One region of the Duganella sp. S19_KUP01_CR8 genome, then DNA from elsewhere that is predicted to be linked to it. Evidence: predicted binding sites of a transcription regulator. Region 1 holds the regulator's gene; each other region holds the start of a gene.
The links. The regulator sigma-54, encoded in region 1, starts transcription at its own class of promoters, with help from an activator protein. The targets are predictions, from matches to a motif close to TGGCANGNAANCTGCTTT.
Positions count from the first base shown of each region.

Region 1 (3,250 bases):
TTCCCAGTAGTAGTGGTTATTGCGCGTGCCCTTGTGGGCATCGGAGTGCGCCATGGTGGCGTCGGCCAGCGTCTTGAACCAGGCTTCGATGGTTTGCTGCTGGACGGGGGTGGCGGCCGGCTTGACGCGGGCGTAGCTCAGCGCCATGCCGCCCAAAGTCCACTTGCGCACGTACCAGGCCTGCTCGCTGGACAGCTTGCCCAGCAAGGCCCGCTGCCCGGCCCAGCTCTCCAGCCAGCCCAGCGCGCAGGCGGCGTTGCCCTGGCTGGCGTTCTGCGCCACCTCGGCCAGGAAGTCGTCGATCGGCTTGGTGTTGGCGATATTGCGCGCCCGCAGTACCGGATCGATGACGGAGTGGTGCGCATCCGAGTAGTAGCTGTTGGCGTCGATGTCGATCACGGCCGGCGGCGGCGCGGTGCAGGCCAGCACGGTGGGGGCGGCCAGCGCCAGCAGCCATGCCGTAAATAGTTTAGCTCGTTTCATGCCACTCCCGTCCAAGTTTGGAAAACGTTTACTCTAAACCATTTGGACGCAAAAAAGGGCGCCTCTGCACCCTTAGTTTGATGGTGCCGGGGCCGTTGTTATAGGGCGGCGGCAGCGGGTTCGTAGCTATCCGGGAGATGCTTGATCGCATCGTGGCCGTGCTCTTGGACCTTGGCTTTGTATTTCATGACCTGCCGATCCAGCTTGTCGATCAAGGTATCGATGGCGGCGTACAAGTCTTGGGACAGGCTTTCCACGTAGACGGTCTTGCCCGACATACGCAGGTTGATTTCAGCCTTCTGGCGTTTCTCTTTCTCTTTGAGGTTATCTACAGTCAGGATGACAGCAATATCAATCACTTGATCAAAGTGGCGGGTGACGCGTTCCAGCTTGTTCTGCACGTATTCACGGATGGCCGAGGTCACTTCGAGATGATGTCCACTGATGGTGAGATTCATACACACTCCTAAAGATAATGTCGCTTCTTACGGTTAGTGCGGAGCCCATTACTGCCGGGCGCGCAGGAACCAAGTAACTACAAAGATTTACGGAGACTGACTGGCGGGATCTTCAACGCTTCGCGATATTTGGCAACAGTGCGTCGCGCAATCACCATGCCTTGTTCTCCCAGCATGTCCGCAATCTTACTGTCGGATAAAGGATTTTTCGGGTCTTCTGCTCCTGTCAATTGCACGATGAGTGCACGTATCGCCGTCGAACTTGCTTCCCCCCCCGCTTCGGTGGCGACATGGCTACCAAAGAAATATTTCAACTCAAACATGCCATGCGGGGTCAGCATATATTTTTGAGTTGTTACACGAGAAATAGTGCTCTCGTGTAGTCCCAGTGTATCAGCAATTTCGCGAAGCACAAGGGGGCGCATGGCAACCGCACCATGGGAGAAAAAGTTCTTTTGTCGTTCTACTATCGCTTGTGCAACGCGCAAAATCGTGTCGAAACGCTGGCGCATATTTTTGATCAGCCACTTCGCTTCCTGCAGCTGCGCGCCCATCGCGCCCTCGCCTTTTCCCTGCTTGAGCAGGTTGGCGTACATGGCGTTCACGCGCAGGCGTGGCATGACGTCGTTGTTCAGGCTCACTTGCCAGCCGTTGCGCGCTTTTTTGACGATCACGTCCGGCACCACGTAGTCCGACACGTCCGACGCGAACGCCGAACCCGGATGCGGATTGCACTGGCGGATGACGGTTTGTGCTTCGCGCAAATCTTCGTCGTCGCACAGCAGCGCCTTCTTCAGTTTGTTGAAATCGCGCTGGGCAAACCAGGTCAAATGATTTTCAACAATCGCCAGCGCCATGCGCCGCGTCACCATCGGGATGGCCGGCAAACGCTTGATCTGCAGCGCCAGGCATTCGGACGCGTTGCGCGCGCCCACGCCCATCGGGTCGAAGCTTTGCAGCATCGACAAGGCGGTCTGCAACTCGTCGATCTCCAGCTCCAGCTCTTCCGGCAGGCGGGCCAGGATTTCTTCCAGCGATTCTTCGAGGTAGCCGTTCTCGTCCAGCGCGTCGATGATCAGCTCGACCAGCGCGCGGTCACGCATCTCCAGCACCGTCACCCGCATCTGCTCCATCAGGTGCTCGCGCAGCGTGCAGTGGCTGGCCTCCAGCTGCGGACGCGAGTCCTCGTCGTCGGGCGCCTTGCTGCGGCCGGCGTCGCTCCAGTCGACGTCGGCGTCGCTGCTGGTGCTTTCGGTGTCGGCGGCCGGGCCGTCGTAGTTGTCGGCGTCGGCGGCCGGCGCCTCTTGCGCGTTGGGCGGGCCTTCCGGCGGCGCGTCGCCGACCGGGGCTTGCTGGCTGATGGCGCCGTCCGACAGCAGCCGCAGCGAGCGGTCCAGCGGGTCGTCGAGGCGCTCCAGCAGCGGATTATCGGTCAGCAGCTGTTCCAGTTCCTGGTGCAGCTCCAGCGTCGACAGTTGCAGCAGCCGGATCGACTGCTGCAATTGCGGTGTCAGCGCGAGGTGCTGCGACGTGCGCAGTTGCAAAGACTGTTTCATGGGTTTTACATACGGAAGTGTTCACCCAGATACACGCGACGCACCGATTCGTTGGCGATGATGTCGTCTGGCCGGCCTGAAGCCAATACCGTGCCCTGGTTGATGATATATGCGCGGTCGCAGATGCCCAGCGTCTCGCGCACATTGTGATCGGTAATGAGGACGCCGATGCCGCGTTCCTTGAGGAAGCGCACGATGCGCTGGATCTCAATCACGGCGATCGGGTCGACCCCGGCGAATGGTTCGTCGAGCAGCACGAAGCGCGGATTGGTCGCCAGTGCGCGCGCGATCTCCACGCGGCGGCGCTCGCCGCCTGACAGCGACAGCGCCTGGTTCTCGCGCAGCTTTTCGATTTGCAAATCGGCCAGCAGGGTATTGAGCCGTTCATCAATGGCAGCCTTGGATAAAGGCTTGCCGTCCACTTTCTGAATTTCGAGGACGGCGCGGATATTTTCTTCCACCGTCAGCTTGCGGAACACCGACGCTTCCTGCGGCAGGTAGGACAAGCCGAGCGAGGCGCGGCGGTGGATCGGCAGCGAGGAGATATCGGTGCCGCTGATATCGATGCTGCCGGCGTCCGACGGCACCAGGCCGACGATCATGTAGAACGAGGTGGTCTTGCCGGCGCCGTTGGGGCCGAGCAGGCCCACCACTTCGCCGCACTCGACTTGCAGGGACACGTCGTGCACGACCTGGCGCTTGCCGTAGGTCTTTTGCAGGCCGCGTACGATCAGGGTGCTACCGCAGGATGAT
Region 1 covers NZ_JAQQPR010000009.1:158,844-162,093, reverse strand. Annotated here, with positions in the region: gene V6M89_RS11645 (alginate lyase family protein) at 1-483, opposite strand, end outside; gene hpf (ribosome hibernation-promoting factor, HPF/YfiA family) at 582-941, opposite strand; gene V6M89_RS11635 (RNA polymerase factor sigma-54) at 1,019-2,497, opposite strand; gene lptB (LPS export ABC transporter ATP-binding protein) at 2,503-3,250, opposite strand, start outside.

Region 2 (3,250 bases), on a different contig from region 1:
TTGATGGTGATGATCTGCCAGACCAGCACCAGCAGCGCGGCGCCCAGCAACGGCGCGACGATCTTCATCACGTTGGCCGATACCTGCTGCCGCGCGCGCGCCGATGAATTGGCGGCCAACGGACGACGTGGACGGCGGATTGGCGCAGCTGCTACCGGTTCGGCGCTATCGGGTTTGAGCATGGCGTTCATGGCATTCCCCTATCAGGCTTTGATCTTGAACGAGGCGGCGAACGCTTTCGGGTTCTTGCCGTCCCATACGGAACCATCCATCATCTTCGAGGTGCGCAGCGGGCTTTTCGGCACCGGCGTCTTGGTCATCGTTGCCGCGTCCTTGTACAAATCGATCTGGTTGACCGAGGTGGCCACGGCCAGGTAATCCGGATCGTCCTTCAACAGACCCCAGCGGCGGTGCTGCGTCATGAACCACATGCCGTCCGACAGATACGGGAAGTTGACCGCGCCGTCGTTGTAGAACTTCATGTAGTTCTGGTCGTCCCAGGTCTTGCCCAGGCCATTCTGGTAGCGGCCCATGATGCGCTGGTCGATCGCGTCCTTGCTGGTGTTGACGTAGGATTTGTCGGCGATGACCTCGGCCATCTTGTTCTTGTTGGCCAGCGAGGCGTCGATCCATTTGCCGGCGTCGAGGATGGCGGCCATCATCGCGCGGCAGGTGTTCGGGTTCTTCTTGGCGAATTCCAGCGTCGACCCGAGTACCTTTTCCGGGTGGTCCTTCCAGATGTCCTGGGTGGTGGTGGCGGTGATGCCGACGCCGTCCATGATGGCGCGGTGGCCCCACGGTTCGCCCACGCAGAAGCCGTCCATATTCCCGACCCGCATATTGGCCACCATCTGCGGCGGCGGCACGGTGATGACCTTGGCGTCCTTCATCGGGTTGATGCCGTTGGCGGCCAGCCAGTAGTAGAGCCACATCGCGTGGGTGCCGGTCGGGAAGGTCTGGGCGAAGGTGTATTCGCGCTTGTCGGTCTGCATCAGCTTGGCCAGCGACGCGCCGTCGACGGCGCCCTTGTCGGCCAGCTTCTTCGACAGCGTGATGGCCTGGCCGTTGTTGTTGAGGCCCATCAGCACCGCCATGTCTTTCTTCTGGCCGCCGATGCCCATCTGCACGCCGTAAAGCAGGCCATACAGCACATGGGCTGCGTCCAGATCGCCGTTGGCCAGCTTGTCGCGCACGCCGGCCCAGGAAGCCTCTTTGCTCAGCACGAATTTGACGCCGTATTTTTTATCGAAGCCCAGCACCGAGGCCATCACCACCGACGCGCAGTCGGTCAGCGGAATGAAGCCGATCTTGATTTCTTCCTTCTCCGGCTTGTCCGAACCCGCCGCCCACACCCCACCTGTTGCCAATCCCAACATGCTTCCCCCCGCTACCAGGCCTGCGCCATGAATGATTTGCCGACGCTTGGTGTTCACAGTTTCGGATGGCAGGTTGTTACCTGCTTGTGGTTCTTTGTATTCCATCGCAAATCCCTCATGTAGTCAGCAAGACAAAACGGCAAAAAAAAAGTCTACCCAACATGAACGGATTCATGAGTGTAGACGTCGTTGTCTGGTGGACCTCACCGCCGTTGGCGAGGTACAGCAAGCGCATCGTTGCGCTTGCCTACAGGCTATGCAATGTCTGTGCCAGCAAGTTTTAGAGGGAGAAAGGGGGAATCGGGCGGATGGCAGCGCCATGCCATGGCGCAGAAAACGCACTGCTATTGCGCAGTGCATCATTTTGGACGGGATTTAGCCGAGCAGGTCTTCTACGTCCAGGATACGCTGGGCGACTTCGGACAGCTTGAGGTTTTTGCTCATCGCCATGCTGCGCAGCTTTTGAAACGCCTGCTCTTCGGTGAAACGTTGGCGTTCCATTAACAGGCCCTTGGCGCGTTCGATGATCTTGCGTTCGGCCAGTTTGCTCTTGGTATCGGACAGCTCGTCCAGCAGCTTCTGCTCGCGCTTGAAGCGCGCCAGCGCCACTTGCAGCACCGGCTTGATGCGGTCGCTCTGCAGGCCGGCCACGATGTAGGCCGATACGCCGGCCGCCATGGCGGCTTCCATGCTCTCGGTGTCGTCGCTCTCGGTGAACATGACGATGGGGCGCCGCTCGTCGCGGGTGGCGATGACGATATGTTCCAGCACATCGCGCGCATCGGATTCGGCGTCGACGATGATCATGTCGGGTTGCAGCTGGGCAATGCGCTCGGGCAGGTACATGTCCGGCGGCAGCGAGGCGATGATGTCGTAGCCCGCTTCGAGCAGGCCGATGCGCAGCGCACGCGCCCGTTCGGCCTGCGCGAGCAGGGATGCGTCATCCTCGTCGCCGGCATGGATGATGGTGTTGACGACCACAATGCGTAAATGTTTCATGGTCATGCTGGAGATTGGAGTTGGTTCATGACGCTTAAGCAAGCAAGAATCAATCCATTCTACGGCACACGGCAGGTGTCGTGCCAGCGGAAGCGGCCCGCCGCTAGCGTTTAGCAACGGGCCGCGCTGGGAATCAGCCGACTTCGGCGTCGTACTCGCTCAGACGCTTGGCCACGCGCGGCGCCAGTTCGTGGGCGGCGGTGACGGTCATCTCCAGGTCGTGCAGTTTGCCGTCCTTCAGGCCGTAGACCCAGCCGTGCACCGTGACGTTCTGGCCGCGGTCCCATGCGTCCTGCACGATGGTGGTCTGGCAGACGTTGGACACCTGCTCGACCACGTTCAGCTCGCACATGCGTTCCGCGCGCAGCTTGCTGGTCAGCACGTCGCCGAGGTAGCGCTCATGCTTCTGGTGCACGTCCTGCACGTGGCGCAGCCAGTTGTCGGCCAGGCCGACGCGGGTGCCGGTCATTGCCGCGTGCACGCCCTTGCAGCCGTAGTGGCCGACGATGATCACGTGCTTGACCTTCAACACATCGATCGCGAACTGCAGCACCGACAGCGCGTTCAAGTCCGAGTGCACCACCACGTTGGCGATGTTGCGGTGGACGAAGACGTCGCCCGGCGCCAGGCCCAGCAGCTCATTCGCCGGCACGCGGCTGTCCGAGCAGCCTATCCACAGGTATTCCGGCGAAGCTTGCTGCGCCAGGCGGTTGAAGAAGTCGGGGTCGCGCTCGACTTCCGATTCGGCCCAGCGGCGGTTGTTGTCCAGCAGGTCGCGCAACGGGGAATTGCTGTTGTCCAGATCACTCATGATGCTCCTCTCGTACATAAGAAGACCGCCGGTCCAACCCGAAAAGGGTGGCGCGGCGGTCCGA
Region 2 covers NZ_JAQQPR010000014.1:92,150-95,399, forward strand. Annotated here, with positions in the region: gene ntrB (nitrate ABC transporter permease) at 1-191, opposite strand, end outside; gene V6M89_RS15645 (CmpA/NrtA family ABC transporter substrate-binding protein) at 204-1,481, opposite strand; gene V6M89_RS15650 (ANTAR domain-containing response regulator) at 1,752-2,375, opposite strand; gene can (carbonate dehydratase) at 2,509-3,186, opposite strand.
Region 2: a site for sigma-54 is predicted at 1,632-1,649, ahead of V6M89_RS15645 (CmpA/NrtA family ABC transporter substrate-binding protein). Genes of this name have one in related genera too.

Region 3 (3,250 bases), on a different contig from region 1:
TTCAACTACTGGCTCGATCACGACGACGACCGGCCGCCGGAAGTGGCGCGCCGCAGCGCCGCCGCCGCAGCGCGCGGCTCGCGGGCCGCCAGCCAACAGGCCGTCGACGCTGCGGCGCTGTCTGGCCGGCCCGGCGCAGGCTTCTACCTGGACGTGGTGCGCGCCGAAGTGCAGCTGGTCTCGCGCGCCGACCGCCAGCAGGCCATAGGACGGCCGCTGGTGTACGTGGTGGTCGATGTCTTCAGCCGCATGGTGGCCGGTGTCTACATCGGCCTGGGCGCGCCCAGCTGGCAGCACGCGATGCTCGCGCTAGCCAACTGCGGCGCCGACAAGCAGCGCTACAGCCAGCAATACGGCCGCGCCATCGATGCCGGACAGTGGCCCAGCCGCCACCTGCCGGAAACCCTGGCCACCAACGTCGCCCTGAGCGGCGGCGCCCAGTGCGAAACACTGCTCAACAACTTCAACCTGCGCTGCACCGACGCCGGCGACGGCCCGGACGAATGGAAGGCCGTGCTGGAAAAACGCTTCCTGCTGCTGGCGCCGGGCGACGCCGGCACGGCCTGCCGGCTGGACGGCGTGCTCGATCTGGACCAGTTCACCCGCATCGTCATCGACGCCATCCTCTACCACAACAATAGCCGCCGCTTGCCCAACCACGGCCATGCCACGCCGCGCGAACTGTGGGAGTGGGGCGTCGCCGAGCGTGGCGGCAGCCTGAAGACCTATCCGGAACAGCTGCTGCGCTGCAGCCTGATGCCTGCCACGCAGGCCACCGTCACCGCCGACGGCATCGTGCTGTTCGACAGCGTCTACACCTGCGCGCGCGCCATCAACGAGCGCTGGTTCGAGCGCGCGCGCCAGCGCGGGCAGTGGCAGGTGCGCGTCGCCTACGATCCGGCCGACATGGACATGATTTATTTGCTGGACGCCGGCGCGCCCATGCAATTCCACGCCTGCCACATGGCCGACAGCAGCAGCGCGCAGCGCCACCTCGCCGCGGCGGAAATCGCCTACCTGCCACACCCCATCCAAACCGTCTCCGCCACACCCCTACGTAGCACTACGCACGCTTACGCCAGCTTCGCTAACTGATTTTCAAAACCGATAGCACACGGCGCTGTCCAGCGCCGTGCATGCCACTTTCCGCCATTTCGGTGCACGCCTCCCGCTGGTGCGTCGCGCCATTTTTTCCGTTCCTTGCGCCGGATGCGCCGCAAATAAAGTCTGTCGATGGAAGTGCATTCAAGGATGGCGGATCGCCTTATTCCATAAGGCTCGCTTCAACGATGAAGCAAGTTTATTTTGCTTGGCGTTGTGGCACGGCGATTGCTAGATGAGGACTATGGATTCGCAAGTCACGAGAGGAAATCGATGAATAGTAAAACAGTCAAATCGTTTAAATCGTTTAGTGCATTAACGCGGAGGGATTTCCTGTATCGGGCTGCGGCGGTCGGCGGCACCGGCCTGCTGTTGAACACCATGAACGCCTGGGGCATGGGCATAGGCTCGACCGCCTCCGCGCCGCCGGCGCTGAGCGGCAGCGGCAAAGGCAAGAAGGTGCTGATACTGGGCGCCGGCCTGGCCGGCATGACCGCCGCCTACGAGCTGGGGAAGCTGGGCTACCACTGCCAGATCCTCGAAGCGCGCTCGTTCGCCGGCGGCCGCTGCCAGACCGCGCGCAAGGGCTTCAGCCTGACCGAGCTTGGCGGCGAAAAGCAGACCTGCGAATTCGACGACGGCCAGTACATCAACCACGGCCCGTGGCGCATCCCGCTGCACCACCAGTCGACGCTGCACTACACGCGGCTGTTCGAGGTGCCGCTGGAAGTCATGGTCAACGATAACGACCATTCCTTCGTCTACTCGGAAAACGCCGGCCCCTACGCCGGCAAGCGCATGCGGGTGGCCGAGATCAAGGCCGACATGCGCGGCCACGTCTCCGAGCTGCTGGCCAAGTCGGTCAAGAGCAAGCAGCTGGATGCCGAACTGACGGCCGACGACCAGCGCCTGCTGCTGGACTACCTGGCGCACGAAGGCCAGCTGGCCGGCGCCGACCTGCAATACAAGGGGCGCAGCGGCCGCGGCTTCGCCGTCAACCCCGGCGCCGGCATCGTTCCGGGAGCGGGCACGCCGTCCGACCCGCTGGGCTTCAAGGACCTGCTGGCCTCCAAGCTGGGCAACGTCTACAGCGCGGTGCAGGACTTCCCGATGCAGAACACCATGTTCCAGCCGGTCGGCGGCATGGACGCCATCGCCAAGGCGTTTGAAAAGCGCGTCGGCAAGAACATCCGCTACCGCTCGGAAGTGCAGACCATCCGCCAGAACGACAAGGGCGTCACGGTCACCTACAAGGACACCGGCACCGGAAAAAGCGGCAGCATCGCCGCCGACTACTGCCTGGTGGCGATGCCGCTGTCGGTGCTGCGCCAGATCGATACCGATTTCTCGGACAAGTTCAAGAAGGCCGTCGCCACGGTGGCCTACGCGCCGGTCGGCAAGATCGGCCTGCAGATGAAGCGCCGCTTCTGGGAGGAGGACGAGCACCTGTACGGCGGCCATGTGCTCACCGACCTCAAAGGCATCAACACCATCTCGATGCCGTCCTACGGCTGGCAAAAGAAGAAGGGCGTGCTGCTCGGTTATTACCAGTACCAGACGGCGGCGATCGAGACCAGCGCGCTGTCGCCGAAGGAGCGCGCCGCCTTCGCGCTGGAGGCGGGGCAGAAGATCTTCCCGCAGTACACGGAGAACTTCGAGAGCGCGTTCTCGGTCGCCTGGCACCGCGTGCAGTACAACCTGGGCGGCTGGGCCGAGTGGACCGACAAGACCCGCGCCGCCGCTTATCCAATCCTGGTGGAAGGCGAGGGCCGCGTGCTGCTGGCCGGCGAGCACCTGAGCTACCTGACCGGCTGGCAGGCCGGTGCCATCGAATCGGCGTGGCAGCAGATCGCCAAGATCCATGAAAGGGCCAGCGCATGAAGGAGGTATTGATCAAGGCGGCGATGGTGGTCATCGCCGTACTGGCGGCCGGCGCCACGGCGCCATCGCGCGCGCAGGACGCGGCGGCGGATGGCAAGGCGCTGTTCATGAAGAACTGCGCGGCGTGCCATCAGGCCAGCGGCAAAGGGATACCGGGCGCCTTCCCGGCGCTGGCGGGGAACAAGTTCGTGCAGGGGAAGGGGACGGAGGTCGCCACGGTGCTGCTGAAAGGGCGCGGCGGCATGCCGGACTTCAGCGACAGCCTGAG
Region 3 covers NZ_JAQQPR010000038.1:46,610-49,859, forward strand. Annotated here, with positions in the region: gene V6M89_RS27585 (Mu transposase C-terminal domain-containing protein) at 1-1,095, shown strand, start outside; gene V6M89_RS27590 (flavin monoamine oxidase family protein) at 1,375-2,982, shown strand; gene V6M89_RS27595 (c-type cytochrome) at 2,979-3,250, shown strand, end outside.
Region 3: a site for sigma-54 is predicted at 1,319-1,336, ahead of V6M89_RS27590 (flavin monoamine oxidase family protein). Genes of this name have one in related genera too.